2 regions of the Sphaerisporangium rhizosphaerae genome follow, and region 2 is predicted to be linked to the other one. Evidence: riboswitches for the same ligand, from Rfam matches in the RefSeq annotation. Region 2 holds a riboswitch; the other holds the start of a gene.

Region 1 (8,879 bases), on a different contig from region 2:
GCGCGAGCCTGACCGTGTGCCCACCGTGACGAGACAGCCGGAGGGTGATCTGTGAAGGCCGTCGTGATGGCGGGCGGGGAAGGCACTCGGCTGCGGCCGATGACCGCCAACCAGCCCAAACCGCTGCTCCCCGTGGTCAACCGGCCGATCATGGAGCACGTGCTGCGCCTGCTGCGGCGCCACGGCTTCACCGAGACCGTCGTCACCGTGCAGTTCCTGGCGGCCCTGGTGCGCAACTACTTCGGGGACGGCGACGAGCTCGGCATGAGCCTGCACTACGCCACCGAGGAGATCCCCCTCGGCACCGCCGGCAGCGTGAAGAACGCCGCCGACAAGCTGCGCGACGAGCGCTTCCTGGTCATCTCGGGCGACGCGCTGACCGACATCGACCTCACCGACATGATCAGGTTCCACGAGGAGAACGGCGCCCTGGTCACCATCGGGCTCAAGCGGGTGCCGAACCCGCTGGAGTTCGGCATCATCATCGTCGACGAGCACGGCAGGGTGCAGCGCTTCCTGGAGAAGCCCACCTGGGGCCAGGTCTTCTCCGACACCGTCAACACCGGGGTGTACGTGATGGAGCCCGAGGTGCTCGACGAGGTCGCCCCCGGCGTGCCGGTCGACTGGTCGGGCGATGTGTTCCCCAGCCTCCTGGCCCGCGGCGCCCCGCTGTACGGCTACGTCGCCGGCGGCTACTGGGAGGACATCGGCACCCACGAGAGCTACCTCAAGGCCCAGGCCGACGCCCTGTCGGGACGGGTGCGGCTGGACGCCGACGGCTTCGAGCTCTCCCCGGGGGTCTGGGTGGCCGAGGGCGCCTCGGTCGATCCCGACGCCATCCTGAAGGGCCCGCTGTACATCGGCGGCTACGCCAAGGTCGAGGCCGGCGCCGAGCTGCGCGAGTACACCGTGCTGGGCGACAACGTCGTGGTCAAGGAGGGGGCCTTCCTGCACCGCGCCGTCGTCCACGACAACGTCTACATCGGGCCGAGCGCCCACCTGCGCGGCTGCGTCATCGGCAAGAACACCGACGTGATGACCGGCGCCCGCATCGAGGAGAACGCCGTCGTCGGCGACGAGTGCGTCATCGAGGCCGAGGCCTACGTCTCCTCCGGCGTCAAGATCTACCCGTTCAAGACGATCGAGGCGGGCGCGGTGGTCAACACCAGCGTCATCTGGGAGTCGCGCGGCCAGCGCAGCCTGTTCGGGCCGCGCGGCGTCTCCGGGCTGGTCAACGTCGAGATCACCCCCGAGCTGTGCGTGCGGCTGGCCAGCGCCTACGCCACCACCCTGAAGAAGGGCGCCTCGGTCATCACCTCCCGCGACTCCTCGCGGGCCGCCCGCGCGCTCAAGCGGGCGGTGATCAGCGCGCTCACCGCGAGCGCGATCAACGTGCTGGACCTGGAGGCCGCGCCGCTGCCGGTGGCCCGCTTCCACACCTCCAACGAGACCGCCTCGGGCGGCATCGCGCTGCGCACCACCCCGGGCGACCCGCAGAGCGTCGACATCATCTTCATGGACGAGAACGGCGCCGACCTGTCCCAGGGAGCCCAGCGCAAGCTGGAGCGTGTCTTCTCCCGCCAGGAGTTCCGGCGCGCCTTCCCCGGCGAGATCGCCGAGCTGAGCTTCCCGGCCCGCGCGGTGGAGGACTACACCCGCGAGCTGTTGCGCTGGGTGGACATGTCGGGCGTGCGGGACGCCGAGATGAAGGTCGTCATCGACTGCGCCGGCGGCACCTCCTCCCTGGTGCTGCCGAGCCTGCTCGGCCGCGTCGGCGTGGACGTGCTGACCGTGAACAACCGCCTGGACGACGCCTCGCCGACCGAGACGCTGGCCGAGCGGCGCAGGGACCTGCAGCGCCTGGCCGAGCTGGTCGCCTCCTCCCGTGCCGCGTTCGGCGTGCGCTTCGACCCGGTCGGCGAGCGCGTCTCGCTGGTCGACGAGATGGGCCAGCTCATCAGCGAGGAGCGCGCCCAGCTCGTCGTGCTCGACCTGGTCGCCGCCGAGCGGCGCGGCGGGCGGGTCGCGCTGCCGGTGACCACCACCCGCGTGGCCGAGCAGGTGTGCCGCTTCCACGGCGCCCAGGTGGAGTGGACCTCCACGGCCCTGGACGCCCTGACCACGGCGGCGGCCGACCCCGAGCTGATCTTCGCGGCCGACGGGCGGGGCGGGTTCATCGTCCCGGAGTTCGCCCCCACGGTGGACGGCCTGGCCGCGTTCCTGCGCCTGCTCGGCCTGGTGGCGCGCACGCGCCTGTCGCTCAGCCAGATCGACGCCCGCATCCCGCAGGCCAAGATGCTCAAGCGCACCGTGCCGACGCCGTGGGCGGCCAAGGGGGCGGTCATGCGGTCGGTCGTGGAGGCGGCCGACGGATACCGCCTGGACACCACCGACGGCGTGCGGGTGGTGGAGGAGGACGGCGGCTGGGCCCTCATCCTGCCCGACCCCACCGAGGCCGTGACGCACTTGTGGGCCGAGGGGGAGGACCTGGACGTCGCCCAGAGCCTCCTGGAGCGCTGGGCGCGGGTCGTGGAGCACGCCGTCGGCACCTGACCACGGGCGACGTTCTGCCGCGAAACCAGCGATTCGGGTCACATTCGAACGGCGCGGCGCATGGACCGGAGGGCTGCCTGGACGGTAACTTTGGACCGGCGCGGCGAGCCGAGTCGACAGCAGAACGAGGGGCGAGCGCCGTGAATCCGAGCGAGCCCCCCGCCTGCCAGACCCGAGTGAGCCCGCGTCACAAGCATGTCCGAACCCGCGAGCCTGCCCTCATCTTGACCTTTGCGACTCATCAGCGTAAGTTGCGGCATTCGCAGTCTGAGCAACCATGAGAAGCGAAGATCCGAGGCACGCCGCCCAGAGCACCGTCGCCGCGACTTCGCGGTAGGAGGCCGAGCCGATCGATGCCGAGCGTCTACTGCACTCAGTGCGGGAATGCCAACCCTGAGGACGCCCGTTTCTGCTCACGGTGCGGGTCGCCGTTGAGCCGCGTCGAGAACACGCCGGGGGACACCACCTCCACGATCTCCCTGAGCGGGATCGAGGCGATGGACGGCGAGGCGACGGGCCAGACGCTCATCCCCGATCGGGCGGCGGTCGAGCAACTGCCGCCCGGTACGGCCCTGCTGGTGGTGATGCGCGGGCCGAACGCCGGGAGCCGCTTCCTGCTCGACAGCGATCTCACCACGGCGGGCCGTCACCCCGAGAGCGACATCTTCCTGGACGACGTCACCGTCTCGCGAAGGCACGCCGAGTTCTACCGGCGGGGCGCCTACTTCACCGCCCGGGACGTCGGCAGCCTCAACGGCACCTACGTCAACCGCGAGCGCATCGAGGAACTGCCGCTGTCGGGCGGCGACGAGGTCCAGATCGGCAAATTCCGGCTGGTGTTCCTCACGCGTGGGTGAGGAGGTGCGGTGATGGGCGCGCAGGCGGCGAGGGCGTTCATGAGCATCGGGGAGGTCCTCGAGGTCCTGCGGGCCGACTTCCCCGACGTCACCGTCTCCAAGATCCGCTTCCTGGAGGGCGAGGGGCTCATCGAGCCCCAGCGCTCCCCCTCGGGGTATCGCAAGTTCACCCATGCGGACGTCGAGCGCCTGCGCTACATCCTCACCGCCCAGCGCGACCGCTACCTGCCGCTGCGCGTGATCAAGGACCACCTGGACACCGCCGATCCCGACGGCGCCGGCCGCCCGCGCGCCGTGGGCGGGGAGGCGCCGGTGGCCGAGGTGCGGCTCAGCCGCGCCGAACTGCTGGCCGCCGCCGGGCTGGAGGAGGAGACCCTCGCCGAGCTGGAGGATTTCGGCCTGCTCACCCCGGTGGCCCGGTGGTACGACGCCGAGGCTCTGACCGTCGCCCGCGCCTCGGGCGCGCTGGCGAGGTTCGGCCTGCATCCGCGCCACCTGCGGGTGCTCAAGGCCGCCGCCGAGCGGGAGGCCGGGCTGGTCGAGCAGGCCGTGGCTCCGCTGCTGCGGCGCCGCGCGCCGGGCGCCGCCGGCCGCGCCGAGGAGACCGCGCGAGAGCTGTCCGGTCTGCTGCAGGACCTGCACACCGCCCTGGTCCGCACCGGCCTGCGCGGCATTCTGGGCCGCTGACGGAGCCGCCCGGACATTTCGGGGTGCGGGGATGTTACGTTGAATTTTGCGGCGATGGTCACGCCGCGAGCCGAGAGCCGCGAGGGAACGGGCCCGGAGCGGGGCGGCGACCCGATGAGACGGAGCAGCCTGTGTTGCAGATGGAGGTCGTGGGGGTCCGTGTCGAGATGCCCTCCAACCAGCCCATAGTCCTGCTCAAGGAGGCCAAGGGCGAGCGATACCTGCCGATCTGGATTGGGATGACCGAGGCCACGGCCATCGCGCTGGCTCAGGCGGAGGAGCCGCCCCCCAGGCCGCTCACCCACGACTTGTTCAAGGACGTGATCGAGGCTCTGGGCGTGCGGCTGACGGCGGTGAACATCGTCGCGCTGCGTGACGGAATCTTCTTCGCCGACCTGGTGTTCTCCAACGGGGTGGAGGTGAGCGCCCGGCCGTCGGACTCGATCGCGCTGGCGCTGCGCACCGGTGCGAGCATCTTCGCGAGCGAGGACGTCGTGCGCGAGGCCGGTGTGATCATCCCGGATGACCAGGAGGACGAGGTCGAGAAGTTCCGCGAGTTCCTTGACACGATCACGCCCGAGGACTTCGGCCGTGCGGGTTAGCCATTTCGGGCATTTACGCTTCACGACGCGCCGGGCGGGATCGTTGACTGAGCATCGCGCCAGTCCTACGGTGCAAGGGAACCCACGGTTGTAATTCACGAACCCCCAGATCAGACCGTGGGATGAGAGGAAGCCGGAGGTCCGCAGTGGCGGTCAGCAGCGGCGAGGGCAAGACGGCCGGCCAGCACGATCCAGTCCAGCGGCAGTCGGCGCGGGAACGCGCGGGCGAGCAGGGCCTGCTGTTCGACGAGCGGCCGGCGTCTCTGCCCGCCGACGTCGGATACCGCGGCCCGACGGCGTGCTCGGCGGCCGGCATCACCTATCGTCAGCTCGACTATTGGGCGCGCACCCAGCTCGTCGAGCCGTCGGTTCGCGCGGCGCAGGGGTCGGGATCCCAGCGGCTGTACAGCTTCCGCGACATCCTCGTGCTCAAGGTGGTCAAGCGGCTCCTGGACACCGGGGTGTCGCTCCAGCAGATCCGCACCGCCGTCCAGCACCTGCGCGAGCGCGGGGTCAACGACCTGGCGCAGATCACGCTGATGAGCGACGGGGTGAGCGTCTACGAGTGCACCTCGGCCGACGAGGTGATCGACCTGCTCGAGGGCGGCCAGGGCGTGTTCGGCATCGCCCTCGGCGGCGTGTGGCGCGAGGTCGAGGGCTCCCTGGCGGAGCTGCCGGGGGAACGCGCGGAGCCGGCCGGCCGGGACTCCTTGGAGGACCACCCAGGTGACGAGCTGGCCAAGCGCAGGAAGGCCCGCAAGACGGGCTGAGGCCGGAGGGCCGGGACGGGGAGTGTCCCTCCGCCGAGGAGGGCCGGGGGCTGTCGCACATATCCCAGAAGATCTACGGGGTGGTCGGGGTCCCTACATACCCGCCCTACAGGGATAAAACATGGCAATTTCCGAAATGTAGGGGTAACTCCCTACTCGGGGCGGGACGGTACGATTACCGGGAAAGCTGTTGACCCTGTGCGGGAGAGACCCGGGCACGGGCCGGCACCGCACCACCTGCGGCGCCGGCGGGTGACCCCGGGCGCCGAAGGAGCAACCTCCCCGGAATCTCTCAGGCCCACGTACCGCACAGGCGAGGCGACTCTGGAAAGTAGGCGTGCCCGCCAGGCGTGTCTCACCGACGGTGCAAATCCCCTGCCAGGGGATGAAGCTCTCAGGTCGCGATGAGGATGTCGCGCTGACAGAGGGGGAGATCCGGCATACGCGCGCGCTCAGCGCCGGTCTCTACCCCTTGTAGGAGGGCCCCATGACCGATCGGTCACCGCTTCGCGACCTCTTCGCACCGCCCTTCGCCACCCGGCACATCGGCCCGTCGGACGCCGAGCAGGCCCGCATGCTGGAGGCCGTGGGCTACGCCTCGGTGGCCGACCTGATCGCCGTCGCCGTCCCCGGCGCCATCCGCTCCGGCGAGCCGCTCGACCTGCCGCCCGCCGCGAGCGAGGAGGAGGCGCTCGCGGAGCTGCGCGCCCTGGCCGCCCGCAACCAGGTGCCCACCTCGATGATCGGCCTGGGCTACCACGACACGATCACCCCGGCGGTCGTGCGGCGCAACCTGCTGGAGAACCCCGGCTGGTACACCGCCTACACCCCCTACCAGCCGGAGATCTCCCAGGGCCGCCTGGAGGCCCTGCTCAACTTCCAGACCGTCGTGTCCGACCTGACCGGGCTGGACGTCGCCGGCGCCTCGCTGCTGGACGAGGCCACCGCCGCCGCCGAGGCGATGACCCTGGCCCGCCGCGCCGGCCGCGCCAAGTCCCCGGTGTTCGTCGTCGACGCCGACGCCCTGCCGCAGACCAAGGCGGTGCTGGCCACCCGCGCCGAGCCGCTCGGCATCGAGCTGGTCGAGGCAGACCTGGCCGCCGGGCTGCCGGAGGGGGAGCTGTTCGGCCTGCTGGTCCAGTACCCCGGCGCCGGAGGCCGGCTCAAGGACTTCCGCGCCGTGGCCGCCCAGGCCCGCGCCCGCGGCGCGCTCGTGGTCGCCGCCGCCGACCTGCTGGCCCTGACCCTGGTCGAGGCCCCCGGCACCCTGGGCGCCGACATCGCCATCGGCTCCTCCCAGCGTTTCGGCGTCCCCTTCGGCTTCGGCGGGCCGCACGCGGCCTACATGGCCGTGCGTGAAGGGCTCCAGCGGCAGATGCCCGGCCGGCTGGTCGGGGTGTCGCAGGACGCCGACGGGCGCCCCGCCCACCGTCTGGCCCTGCAGACCCGCGAGCAGCACATCCGCCGGGAGAAGGCCACCAGCAACATCTGCACCGCCCAGGTGCTGCTCGCGGTGATCGCCGGCATGTACGCCGTCTACCACGGCCCCGAGGGCCTGCGGCGCATCGCGCAGCGCACCCACCGGCACGCCGCCGTGCTGGCCGCCGGCCTGCGCGACGGCGGCGTCGAGGTCGTCCACGACGACTTCTTCGACACCGTCCTGGCCCGCGTCCCCGGCCGCGCCGCCGAGGTCGTCGCGGCGGCCCTGGACCGCGGCGTCAACCTGCGCCTGGCCGACGCCGACCACGTGGGCGTCAGCTGCGACGAGAAGACCACCGGCGCGCACCTCCAGGCCGTCTGGGAGGCGTTCGGCGTGACCGGCGTCGTGCTGGACGACGTGGACACCTCCGCCTCCGACGCCCTGCCCGCCGGGCTGCTGCGCACCACCGGCTACCTGTCGCACCCGGTGTTCCACTCCCACCGTTCCGAGACCGCCATGCTGCGCTACCTGCGCAGGCTCCAGGACAGGGACATCGCCCTGGACCGGTCGATGATCCCGCTCGGCTCGTGCACCATGAAGCTGAACGCCACCACCGAGATGGAGCCCATCAGCTGGCCGGAGTTCGCCGGCGTCCACCCCTACGCCCCGGCCGATCAGGTCGAGGGCTACCTGCGCCTGATCGGCGACCTGGAGGGCTGGCTGGCCGAGGTCACCGGCTACGACGCGGTCTCCCTGCAGCCCAACGCCGGATCCCAGGGCGAGTTCGCCGGGCTGCTCGCCATCCGCGCCTACCACAGGGCCAACGGCCACGGCGAGCGCGACGTGTGCCTCATCCCGTCCTCGGCGCACGGCACCAACGCCGCCAGCGCCGTCATGGCCGGTATGCGCGTGGTGGTCGTGGCCTGCGACGACGACGGAAACGTGGACGTCCCCGACCTGATCGCCAAGATCGACAAGCACAGCGAGCGGCTCGCGGCCATCATGGTCACCTACCCCTCCACCCACGGGGTGTACGAGGAGACCATCACCGAGATCTGCGAGCGGGTGCACCAGGCCGGCGGCCAGGTCTACGTCGACGGCGCCAACCTCAACGCGCTGGTCGGCCTGGCCAAGCCCGGGTCCTTCGGCGCCGACGTCTCCCACCTCAACCTGCACAAGACCTTCTGCATCCCGCACGGCGGCGGCGGCCCCGGCGTCGGCCCGGTGGCGGTCCGCTCGCACCTGGCGGCCTACCTGCCCGGCGACCCCCTGGGAGAGCGCGCCGACGGGGCCGTCGGGCCCGTCTCGGCCGCGGCGTACGGCTCGGCGGGCATCCTGCCCATCTCCTGGGCCTACATCCGCATGATGGGCGCCGAGGGCCTCAAGGCGGCCACCGAGCAGGCCATCCTGTCGGCCAACTACCTGGCCCGGCGCCTGGCCCCGCACTACCCGGTGCTCTACACCGGCCGCGAGGGCCTGGTCGCCCACGAGTGCATCATCGACCTGCGCCCGATCACCAAGGAGACCGGCGTCACCGTCGACGACGTCGCCAAGCGGCTCATCGACTACGGCTTCCACGCCCCCACCATGTCCTTCCCGGTGGCCGGCACGCTGATGATCGAGCCGACCGAGAGCGAGGACCTGGCCGAGCTGGACCGCTTCGTCGACGCCATGGTCGCCATCCGCGAGGAGATCGCCAAGGTCGCCTCAGGACGCCACGACCGGGCCGACAACCCCCTGCGGGGCGCCCCGCACACCGCCGCGTGCCTGCTGGCCGACGACTGGAAGCACCCCTACACCCGTGCCGAGGCGGCCTACCCGCTGCCGTCGCTGCGGGAGGACAAGTACTGGTCGCCGGTCCGCCGCATCGACCAGGCCTACGGCGACCGCAACCTGGTCTGCGCCTGCCCCCCGCTGGAGGCATACGAAGACTGAGCGACCGCCCTCGGCGCTCCGCCTGGATCGGCATAATATGTCGCGCGCGACGGCG
Region 2 (8,879 bases):
CACCGACCACTACGCCGACCAGGTCAGGCGTCTGGTGGCCCACCTGCGCCCGTGACCGGAGCGGGAGGGGCCGTCACGGGTGCCGGTGCGGCCGCGCGGCCGTCTCGCCCCTCTTCGCCGTCTCGCCTCTCTTCACCGCCTCGGCGGCCTTGCCGCTCCAGACCGAGGGCAGGTCGTGCCGGCCGGACACGAACTCCTGCACGGCGATCTTCGCCCTGATCACCGGACGGCGCCAGCGGATCTCCCGGTGGACCGCCGTGGCCATCTTGGACGCCCGCGGCCGCCGCGAGCCGGGGGCGAAGAACCAGCGCGCCCATGGGGACCCGGGACGCGCGAGCCGCACCGCGCCGACGATCAGCAGGACAGGGACGAACAGCCCCGCCAGGCCGGTCCAGATCTTGCCCTTGAGCAGCGTGACCACGGCGAGCGCGAGGTTGAGCAGCAGCAACAGGGCGGCCGACCACCGGCCGGCCGCGGAGGGCTCGGGCTCCTCCCAGCCGAAGGGGCGCAGGCCCAGCAGCAGGAGCAGCGTCACCGCGACGGCCACGAACACCGCGTCGACCGACGTGCGCCCCTCCTCCGACCAGTAGACGTCGCGCAGGTGCAGGATCAGCGCGAACTCGTCCAGCACCAGCGCCGCGCCGACCCCGAACACCGCCGCGGTGCAGGCGTACCAGCCGGGGGACAGCCCCGCGGTGACCAGCCCGGCGACCCCGCCGAACATCATGAGGACCACGCCGAACACGACGTGGTGGACGTGGACGTCGCCCACGTTGACGTCGCGGAACCAGCCGACCTTGGCCCGGATCAGCCGCACGTTGACGCGCGTGAAGACGAACGTGACGATCAGCGCCGACAGGAAGCAGAAGAGCGGCAGCCGTCCGGTGTCGATGATCCGTTCGTGAAACCAGACTCCCACAGGCATCCCCCAGTACCGATGCTACGTACGGTCCCGGGGTCGTTGATCCACCGGGCCGTGCCGTCCGCTCCCCCGGCCGTCGGTCCCGCTCTCGGCCGGCCCTCTGTTCGACGATCGGGAGGGCGGCGCGGTGCCCGGAGCGGCGCCGCTTGCGACGGACCGCCGCGGCGTTCACCGCCGATCGGCCGCCGGGGGCCTTCAGGCGAGGAAGGCGCGCAGGAGGGAGGCGGTGCCCTCCAGGTGCTCGACGACGGCCCGCCGCGCGGCCTCGGCGTCCCCGGCGAGGATGGCGGCGACCATCGCGGCGTGCTGCGCGGCGGCGTGGTCGATGTTGGGGCCGAGCACGGGGATGGCGTTGAGCAGGTCGGTGACCCGCAGCCGCGCGTCGGCGGCGGCCGAGGCCAGCAGCGCCGACCCGGTGAGCTCGGCGATGGACAGGTGGAAGGCGGTGTCCAGCCGCCGGTAGTCGGCCGGGGCGGCGTCGTTGACGCCGGCAAGCCTGCGCCGCAGCGTTTCGCGCTGCTCGCCGGTGAGCTCGGTGGCCGCCAGCACCTGGGCGGCGCCGCACTCGATGGCCATGCGGAAGGTCAGCGCGTCGTCCAGCTCGTCCGCGCCCATCTGCTTGACGGCCCTGCGCAGGTCGCCCTGGCGTGGGCGCGGGGGCTGGTAGACGACGAACGCTCCGCCGTACCGGCCGCGGCGCACGTCGAGGTAGCCGGCCTCCTGCAGGGCGCGGATGGCCTCGCGCAGGGTGACCCGGCTGATGCCGAGCCGGGCGGCCAGCTCTCGTTCGGGGGGAAGCTTGTCGCCGGGCGCGACGACGCCGAGCTTGATGGCCTGCAGCAGCCGCTCGACGGTCTCCTCGAAGGCGTTGCCGGCGCGGACGGGCCGCAGGAGCGCGACGAGCTGGTGCCCGTCCATCACGCCCTCCCCTGAAACGGTCCCAATGGTTCGAGATTAGTCCATTCCGCTGCTGGGGCGGGGCGGACCGTTGACGGGGGACCGCCGCTGGTGCTTGCATGCCTCCAATGGTCTGTTTCCAGACTTTTGCCGGAAGGGGACACGGTGCTCACCGTCGACCAACTTCGTGAAGAGGTGTCCGCCGGGCGGGTCGACACCGTGCTCCTTGCCATCGCCGACATGCAGGGACGCCTCCAGGGCAAGCGGCTGTCCGCGCGCTACTTCCTGGAGGAGGTGCTGCACCACGCCGCCGAGGGATGCAACTACCTCCTCGCCGTGGACATCGACATGAACACCGTCGACGGTTACAGCATGTCGTCCTGGGAGCGGGGGTACGGCGACTTCGTGATGCGCCCGGATGTGTCCACCCTGCGCCGGGTGCCCTGGCAGGAGGGCACGGTCATGCTGATGGCCGACCTGGTCTGGGAGGACGGCTCGGACGTGACGGCCTCGCCCCGGCAGATCCTGCGCGGGCAGACGGCCCGGCTGGCCGAGCGCGGCTGGGCGGCCTACGTGGGCACCGAGCTGGAGTTCGTCGTCTACAACGACGGCTACGAGACCGCGTGGTCCAAGGCGTACCGCGACCTGACCCCGGCCAACCAGTACAACGTCGACTACTCCCTGCTCGGCGGCGCGCGCGTCGAGCCCCTGCTGCGCCGGGTCCGGCTCGGCATGGAGGGCGCGGGCATGTACGTCGAGTCGGCCAAGGGCGAGTGCAACCTCGGTCAGCACGAGATCGCCTTCCGGTACGCCGAGGCGCTGACCACCTGCGACAACCACGTCATCTACAAGAACGGCGCCAAGGAGATCGCCGCCCAGGAGGGCATGTCGGTCACCTTCATGGCCAAGCCGAACCAGCGCGAGGGCAACTCCTGCCACATCCACATCTCGCTGCGCGGCGAGGACGGCGAGCTCGTCATGGCTGGGGACGGGCCGCACGGGCTGTCCCGGCTCGGCGAGCACTTCATCGCCGGGCAGCTCGCCGCGATGCGCGAGCTGACGCTGCTGTACGCGCCGAACATCAACTCCTACAAGCGGTACGTCCCCGGAAGCTTCGCCCCGACGGCGGTCAAGTGGGGCGTGGACAACCGCACCTGCTCCCTGCGCCTGGTCGGGCACGGCCCCTCGCTGCGGGTGGAGAACCGCGTGCCCGGCGGCGACGTCAACCCCTACCTGGCGGTCTCCGGCCTCATCGCGGCCGGACTGTACGGCATCGAGCACGAGCTGCCGCTGGAGGAGGCCTGCACCGGCAACGCCTACACGGCGGGCGCCGAGACCGTGCCGTCGACGCTCCGCGACGCCCTGGCGCTGTGGGAGGGGTCGAAGATCGCGAAGGACGCGCTCGGCGAGCAGGTCGTCGAGCACTACGCCAACAACGCCCGGGTCGAGCTGGCCGCCTTCGACGCGGCGGTGACCGACTGGGAGCTGTTCCGCGGCTTCGAGCGGATGTGACATGACCATGAAGATCATCAACCCTGCCACCGAGACCGTGCTCGCCGACGTCGAGCTCGCCGACGTCGCCGAGACCGACCGCGCGGTGGAGCGCGCCAGGAAGGCCTTCCCCGCCTGGCGGGAGGTCTCCCCCGGCGACCGCGCCCGCCTGCTGCGGCGCTTCGCCGACCTGGTCGACCGGCACGGCGAGGAGCTGGCCGAGCTGGAGCTGGCCAACTCCGGGCATCCGATCGGCAACGCCCGCTGGGAGGCCGGCAACGTCCGCGACGTCCTGCACTTCTACGCGGGCGCCCCGGAACGCAATCATGGAAAGCAGATCCCGGTGCCGGGCGGGGTGGACATCACCTTCGCCGAACCGCTCGGCGTCGTGGGCGTGATCGTGCCGTGGAACTTCCCCATGGTCATCATGACCTGGGGGGCGGCCCCGGCACTGGCGGCGGGCAACACGGTCATCGTGAAGCCCGCCGAGTGGACCCCGCTCACGGCTCTGAGGCTGGCCGAGCTGGCCTTGGAGGCCGGCCTCCCCGAGGGGGTGCTCCAGGTGCTGCCTGGGGCAGGGGAGGTCGCGGGGGCCCGGCTGGTCGAGCACCCGGGCGTCAACAAGATCGTCTTCACCGGGTCGACGGAGGTGGGCAAGCGCATCGCCGCCCAGGCGGCGGAGCAGGTCAAGCGGGTGACGCTGGAGCTCGGCGGCAAGAGCGCCAACGTGGTCTTCGCCGACGCCGACATCGAGCGGGCCGCCGCCACCGCCCCTTCGGCCGTGTTCGACAACAGCGGGCAGGACTGCTGCGCGCGCTCGCGCATCCTGGTGGAGCGTCCGGTCTTCGAGGAGTTCCTCGACCGGCTGGTCGCGACGGTCGGCGGGCTCGTCGTGGGCGACCCGCGCGACCCCGGCACCGCCCTGGGGCCGCTGATCAGCGCCGAGCACCGCGACCGCGTGGCCTCGTTCGTGACCGGCACCCCGCGCTTCCAGGGGACGTGCCCGGACGGGAAGGGCTTCTGGTTCCCGCCGACCGTGCTCACCCACGAGTCGCTGGACGAGCGCGCCTACACCGAGGAGATCTTCGGGCCGGTGGTCAGCGTTGTCCCCTTCGAGGGTGAGGCCGAGGCCGTCCAGATCGCCAACGACACCCGGTACGGGCTCTCGGGGTCGATCTGGACGCGGGACGTCGGGCGGGCCCTGCGGGTCGCCCGCGCCATCGAGGCGGGCAACCTGTCGGTGAACTCCCACTCCTCGGTCCGCTACTGGACGCCGTTCGGCGGGTTCAAGCAGTCGGGGCTCGGCCGCGAGCTGGGCCCGGACGCGCTGGCCGCCTTCACCGAGACCAAGAACGTCTTCATCGCCCACTGACCGCCGCCGTCCCGCCGGCCCGCCCGGGGGCCACGGGAGTCCACCAGCACCAGGGAGTACCTCACCATGCAACGTCTGCGCGACCGCGTCGCCGTCATCACGGGCGCGGCGGGGGGCATCGGCCTCGCCACGGCCCGCCGCTTCGCCGAGGAGGGCGCCAAGGTCGTGTGCGCCGACCTCGACGAGGAGGGCGGCGCGAAGATCGCCGAAGAGGTCGGGGGCGTCTTCGTCCGGACCGACGTGACCAGCGAGGACGACGTCGCCGAGATGTTCCGCACGGCGTTCGACACCTACGGCTCGGTCGACGTCGCCTTCAACAACGCCGGCATCTCACCACCCGACGACGACTCCATCCTGACCACCGGCATGGACGCCTGGCGGCGGGTTCAGGACGTCAACCTGACCAGCGTGTACCTGTGCTGCAAGCACGCCATCCCGTACATGCGGCGGCAGGGCAAGGGTTCGATCATCAACACCGCGTCGTTCGTCGCCGTGATGGGCTCGGCGACCTCGCAGATCTCCTACACCGCCTCCAAGGGCGGCGTGCTGGCCATGTCCCGCGAGCTCGGCGTGCAGTTCGCCCGCGAGGGCATCCGGGTCAACGCCCTGTGCCCGGGACCGGTGAACACCCCGCTGCTGCAGGAGCTGTTCGCCAAGGACCCCGAGCGGGCGCAGCGGCGCCTGGTGCACATCCCGCTCGGCCGGTTCGCCGAGGCGTCCGAGATCGCCGCCGCGGTCGCCTTCCTGGCCTCCGACGACGCGAGTTTCATCACCGGCGCGGAGTTCCTCGTGGACGGCGGCATCTCCGGCGCCTACGTGACCCCGCTGTAGCCTGGTCGACCATGTCGCGACCCGTCATCGGCATCACCTGCTACGTCGAGCCCGCCGCCTTCACGGTCTGGCGGATGCCGGCGGCGCTGCTGCCGTACACCTATGTCGAGCACGTCGAACGGGCGGGCGGCCAGCCGGTCATCCTGCCTCCGGCGGGCGACCCGGCGTCGCTGGCCGGCCGGCTGGACGGCCTCATCGTGGCCGGCGGCGGGGACGTCGACCCGGCCAGGTACGGCGAGCGCCCGCACCCGCGGACGGGCTACGTCCGGGAGTCCCGTGACGAGGCGGAGTTCGGGCTGATCGGGGCGGCTCTCTCGGCCGGGCTCCCCTTCCTCGGGGTGTGCCGGGGGATGCAGGTGCTGAACGTCCACCTGGGCGGCACCCTGCACCAGCACCTGCCGGACGTCGTCGGGCACGACGGGCACTCCCCGGCCCCCGGCGAGTTCGGCCACCTGCCGGTGCGCCCGGTGCCGGGCACCGCCCTGTCCAAGGTCCTCGGGGACGGCGAGGTCGCCGCGGCCCACTACCACCACCAGGCCGCCGATCGCCTCGGTGACGGCCTCACGGTCGCGGCGACCTGCGAGGACGGCACCGTGGAGGCCGTGGAGCTGGCGGGCCACCCCTTCGCCCTGGCCGTCCAGTGGCACCCCGAGGCGGGCGAGGACGGCCCGTTGTTCCAGGCGCTCGTCGCCGCCGCGACGGCGGGCGATCGGCATTGGTAGGGTGGGCGGGAACACCGATGATCCCGTGCGGGAGAGCGTCCTGACATCCGGTCAGGACCCCTGAAGGAGCAAGTCCTCCCCGCGAACCTCACAAGGCAAAGGACCGCGCGGGCCAGGTGATCTCTGGAAAGCAGGCCCTCTCCGTGGGGCCTCGCCGAAGGTGAAAGTCCGGTAAAACCCGGGCGAAACTCTCAGGCACCGATGACAGAGGGGGAGGATGCTCTCATCCAACCCTGTCTGAGGTGCGCATCATGTCCCGACCCACACCGCTCCGCGAGGTGCACGAGAGCCTCGGCGCGACGCTCACCGACTTCGCCGGCTGGCTGATGCCGCTGCGCTACGGCAGCGAGTCCGCCGAGCACAACGCGGTGCGCACCGCCGCCGGGCTGTTCGACCTCTCCCACATGGGCGAGATCTTCCTCACCGGGCCGCAGGCGGGCGAGGCGCTGGACCACGCGCTGGTGGGCAGCCTGTCGACGCTGGAGCCGGGCCGGGCCCGCTACACCATGATCTGCGCGCCCGACGGCGGCGTGCTCGACGACCTGATCGTCTACCGGCTGGCCGCCGAGGAGTACCTCGTCGTGGCCAACGCCTCCAACTACGAGCAGGTGGCGGCCGAGCTCACCGAGCGCGCCGAAGGCTTCCAGGCCGAGGTGCGCGACCGGTCCGCCGAGTACGCGCTGATCGCCGTCCAGGGGCCCCGCGCGCAGGAGATCCTCGCCACGCTCACCGACGCCGATCTTCCCGGCCTGAAGTACTACGCGGGCCTGCCCGGCACCGTGGCCGGCGTCGAGGCGCTCATCGCCCGCACCGGGTACACCGGCGAGGACGGCTTCGAGCTGTTCGTCGCCGCGGGCGACGCCGTCACGCTGTGGCAGGAGCTCACCAAGGCCGGCGACTCCCATGGCCTGCGCCCCGCCGGGCTGTCCGCCCGCGACACGCTGCGCCTGGAGGCCGGCATGCCGCTGTACGGCAACGAGTTGAACGCCGGGCTGACCCCCTTCGACGCCGGCCTCGGCCGGGTCGTACGGTTCGACAAGGCCGGCGACTTCGTCGGCCGCGCGGCGCTCGCGCCGCTCAAGGACGTCCCTCCGCGCCGGCGCCTGACCGGCCTGGTCGCGCGGGGCCGCCGAGTGCCGCGCCACGGCTATCCCGTGGTGCTGCTGACTGACGGCACCGTCGTTGGAGAGGTCACCAGCGGCGCGCCGTCCCAGTCACTCGGCAAGCCGATCGCGATGGCCTACGTGGACACCAACGTGTCCGATGGGCTCGCGGTCGACATCCGTGGTACCCATGAACCGGTCGACGTGATTGACCTGCCTTTTTACCGGAGGAGCAAGTGAGCAGCATTCCCGAGGAGCTCAGCTACACCAAGGAGCACGAGTGGGTGGCCGGCCTCGACGACGGCCTCACCGTGACCGTGGGCATCACGGCGTTCGCCGCCGAAGCGCTGGGTGACGTGGTCTTCGTGCAGCTGCCCGAGGTGGGCGGCACCGTCGAGGCGGGCGACGCGGTGGGCGAGGTGGAGTCCACCAAGTCCGTGAGCGACATCTACGCCCCGCTCACCGGCGAGGTCGTGGAGGTCAACCAGGTCGTCGTGGACGACCCGTCGCTGGTCAACTCCGACCCCTACGGCGACGGCTGGCTGTTCCGCGTGCGCGTCGAGGGCCCCCACGAGGACCTCCTCACCGCCGAGGAGTACACCACGGTCACCACCGCCGAGTCCTGAGTCCCGCCGTCCGTTCACCAATCCCCGTCCACCCACGACGACTCTCGCCGGCCGGCCGCCCGGACCGGCCGGCGCCACCACCGCATGACCTGTCCCGCGCGTACCCGGCGCATATGGGGGCATCCCTCGCACGACATCGCTTCCAAGGACGGAATGATCAATGGCGATCAGCGTCTTCGACCTGTTCAAGATCGGCATCGGGCCGTCCAGCTCGCACACCGGCGGCCCGATGGCGGCGGCGCACAAGTTCGCCCGCGGCCTGCACCAGGACGGCCTGCTGGAGAAGACCGCCCGGGTCGAGGCGATCCTCTACGGCTCGCTCGGCCTGACCGGCAAGGGACACGGCAGCGACAAGGCGGTGCTGCTCGGCCTGTCCGGCGAGAAGCCCGAGCTGGTCGACGTGGACACCGTCGATGAGCGCCTGGCGAAGATGCGCGACACCGGCACCATCGAGCTGTACGGCACCCGCGAGATCCCCTTCGTCGTCGGCGAGCACCTGGTGTTCGAACGCAAGATCTCCCTGCCCGGCCACCCCAACGGCATGCGCTTCACCGCCTTCACCGCCGAGGGCGAGCAGATCCGCGAGAAGGTCTACTACTCGGTGGGCGGCGGCTTCGTGGTGGACGAGAACGCCACCGGCGCCGACCGCATCAAGGCCGACGACACCGAGCTGCCCCACCCGTTCACCTCGGGCGCCGAGCTGCTGCGGCTGTGCTCCGAGACCGGGCTGTCGATCTCCGGGCTCATGCTGGAGAACGAGAAGGCCTTCGGGCGCACCGAGGCGGAGATCAGGTCGGCCCTGCTGAACCTCTGGAACGTCATGTCCGAGTGCGTGCGCCGCGGCACCGCCAAGGAGGGCGTGCTTCCCGGCGGCCTGAAGGTCAAGCGGCGGGCCAACCAGATGCTGCGGCGCCT

The links. Region 2 has a riboswitch for glycine ahead of gcvT (glycine cleavage system aminomethyltransferase GcvT). Riboswitches for the same ligand answer to the same signal wherever they lie in the genome.
Region 1: another riboswitch for glycine. It lies ahead of gcvP (aminomethyl-transferring glycine dehydrogenase); the one in region 2 lies ahead of gcvT (glycine cleavage system aminomethyltransferase GcvT).

Annotation. Positions count from the first base shown of each region.
Region 1 is NZ_JBHTCG010000014.1:181,117-189,995, reverse strand. It holds gene ACFQSB_RS22025 (sugar phosphate nucleotidyltransferase) at 52-2,553, shown strand; gene ACFQSB_RS22020 (FHA domain-containing protein) at 2,907-3,410, shown strand; gene ftsR (transcriptional regulator FtsR) at 3,423-4,097, shown strand; gene ACFQSB_RS22010 (bifunctional nuclease family protein) at 4,229-4,699, shown strand; gene ACFQSB_RS22005 (MerR family transcriptional regulator) at 4,846-5,469, shown strand; glycine riboswitch at 5,661-5,787, shown strand; gene gcvP (aminomethyl-transferring glycine dehydrogenase) at 5,957-8,824, shown strand.
Region 2 is NZ_JBHTCG010000008.1:121,697-130,575, forward strand. It holds gene ACFQSB_RS14370 (TetR/AcrR family transcriptional regulator) at 1-55, shown strand, start outside; gene ACFQSB_RS14375 (hypothetical protein) at 74-919, opposite strand; gene ACFQSB_RS14380 (FadR/GntR family transcriptional regulator) at 1,118-1,840, opposite strand; gene ACFQSB_RS14385 (glutamine synthetase family protein) at 1,985-3,331, shown strand; gene ACFQSB_RS14390 (aldehyde dehydrogenase family protein) at 3,333-4,682, shown strand; gene ACFQSB_RS14395 (3-oxoacyl-ACP reductase) at 4,749-5,513, shown strand; gene ACFQSB_RS14400 (gamma-glutamyl-gamma-aminobutyrate hydrolase family protein) at 5,525-6,235, shown strand; glycine riboswitch at 6,254-6,351, shown strand; glycine riboswitch at 6,352-6,453, shown strand; gene gcvT (glycine cleavage system aminomethyltransferase GcvT) at 6,487-7,578, shown strand; gene gcvH (glycine cleavage system protein GcvH) at 7,575-7,964, shown strand; gene ACFQSB_RS14415 (L-serine ammonia-lyase) at 8,125-8,879, shown strand, end outside.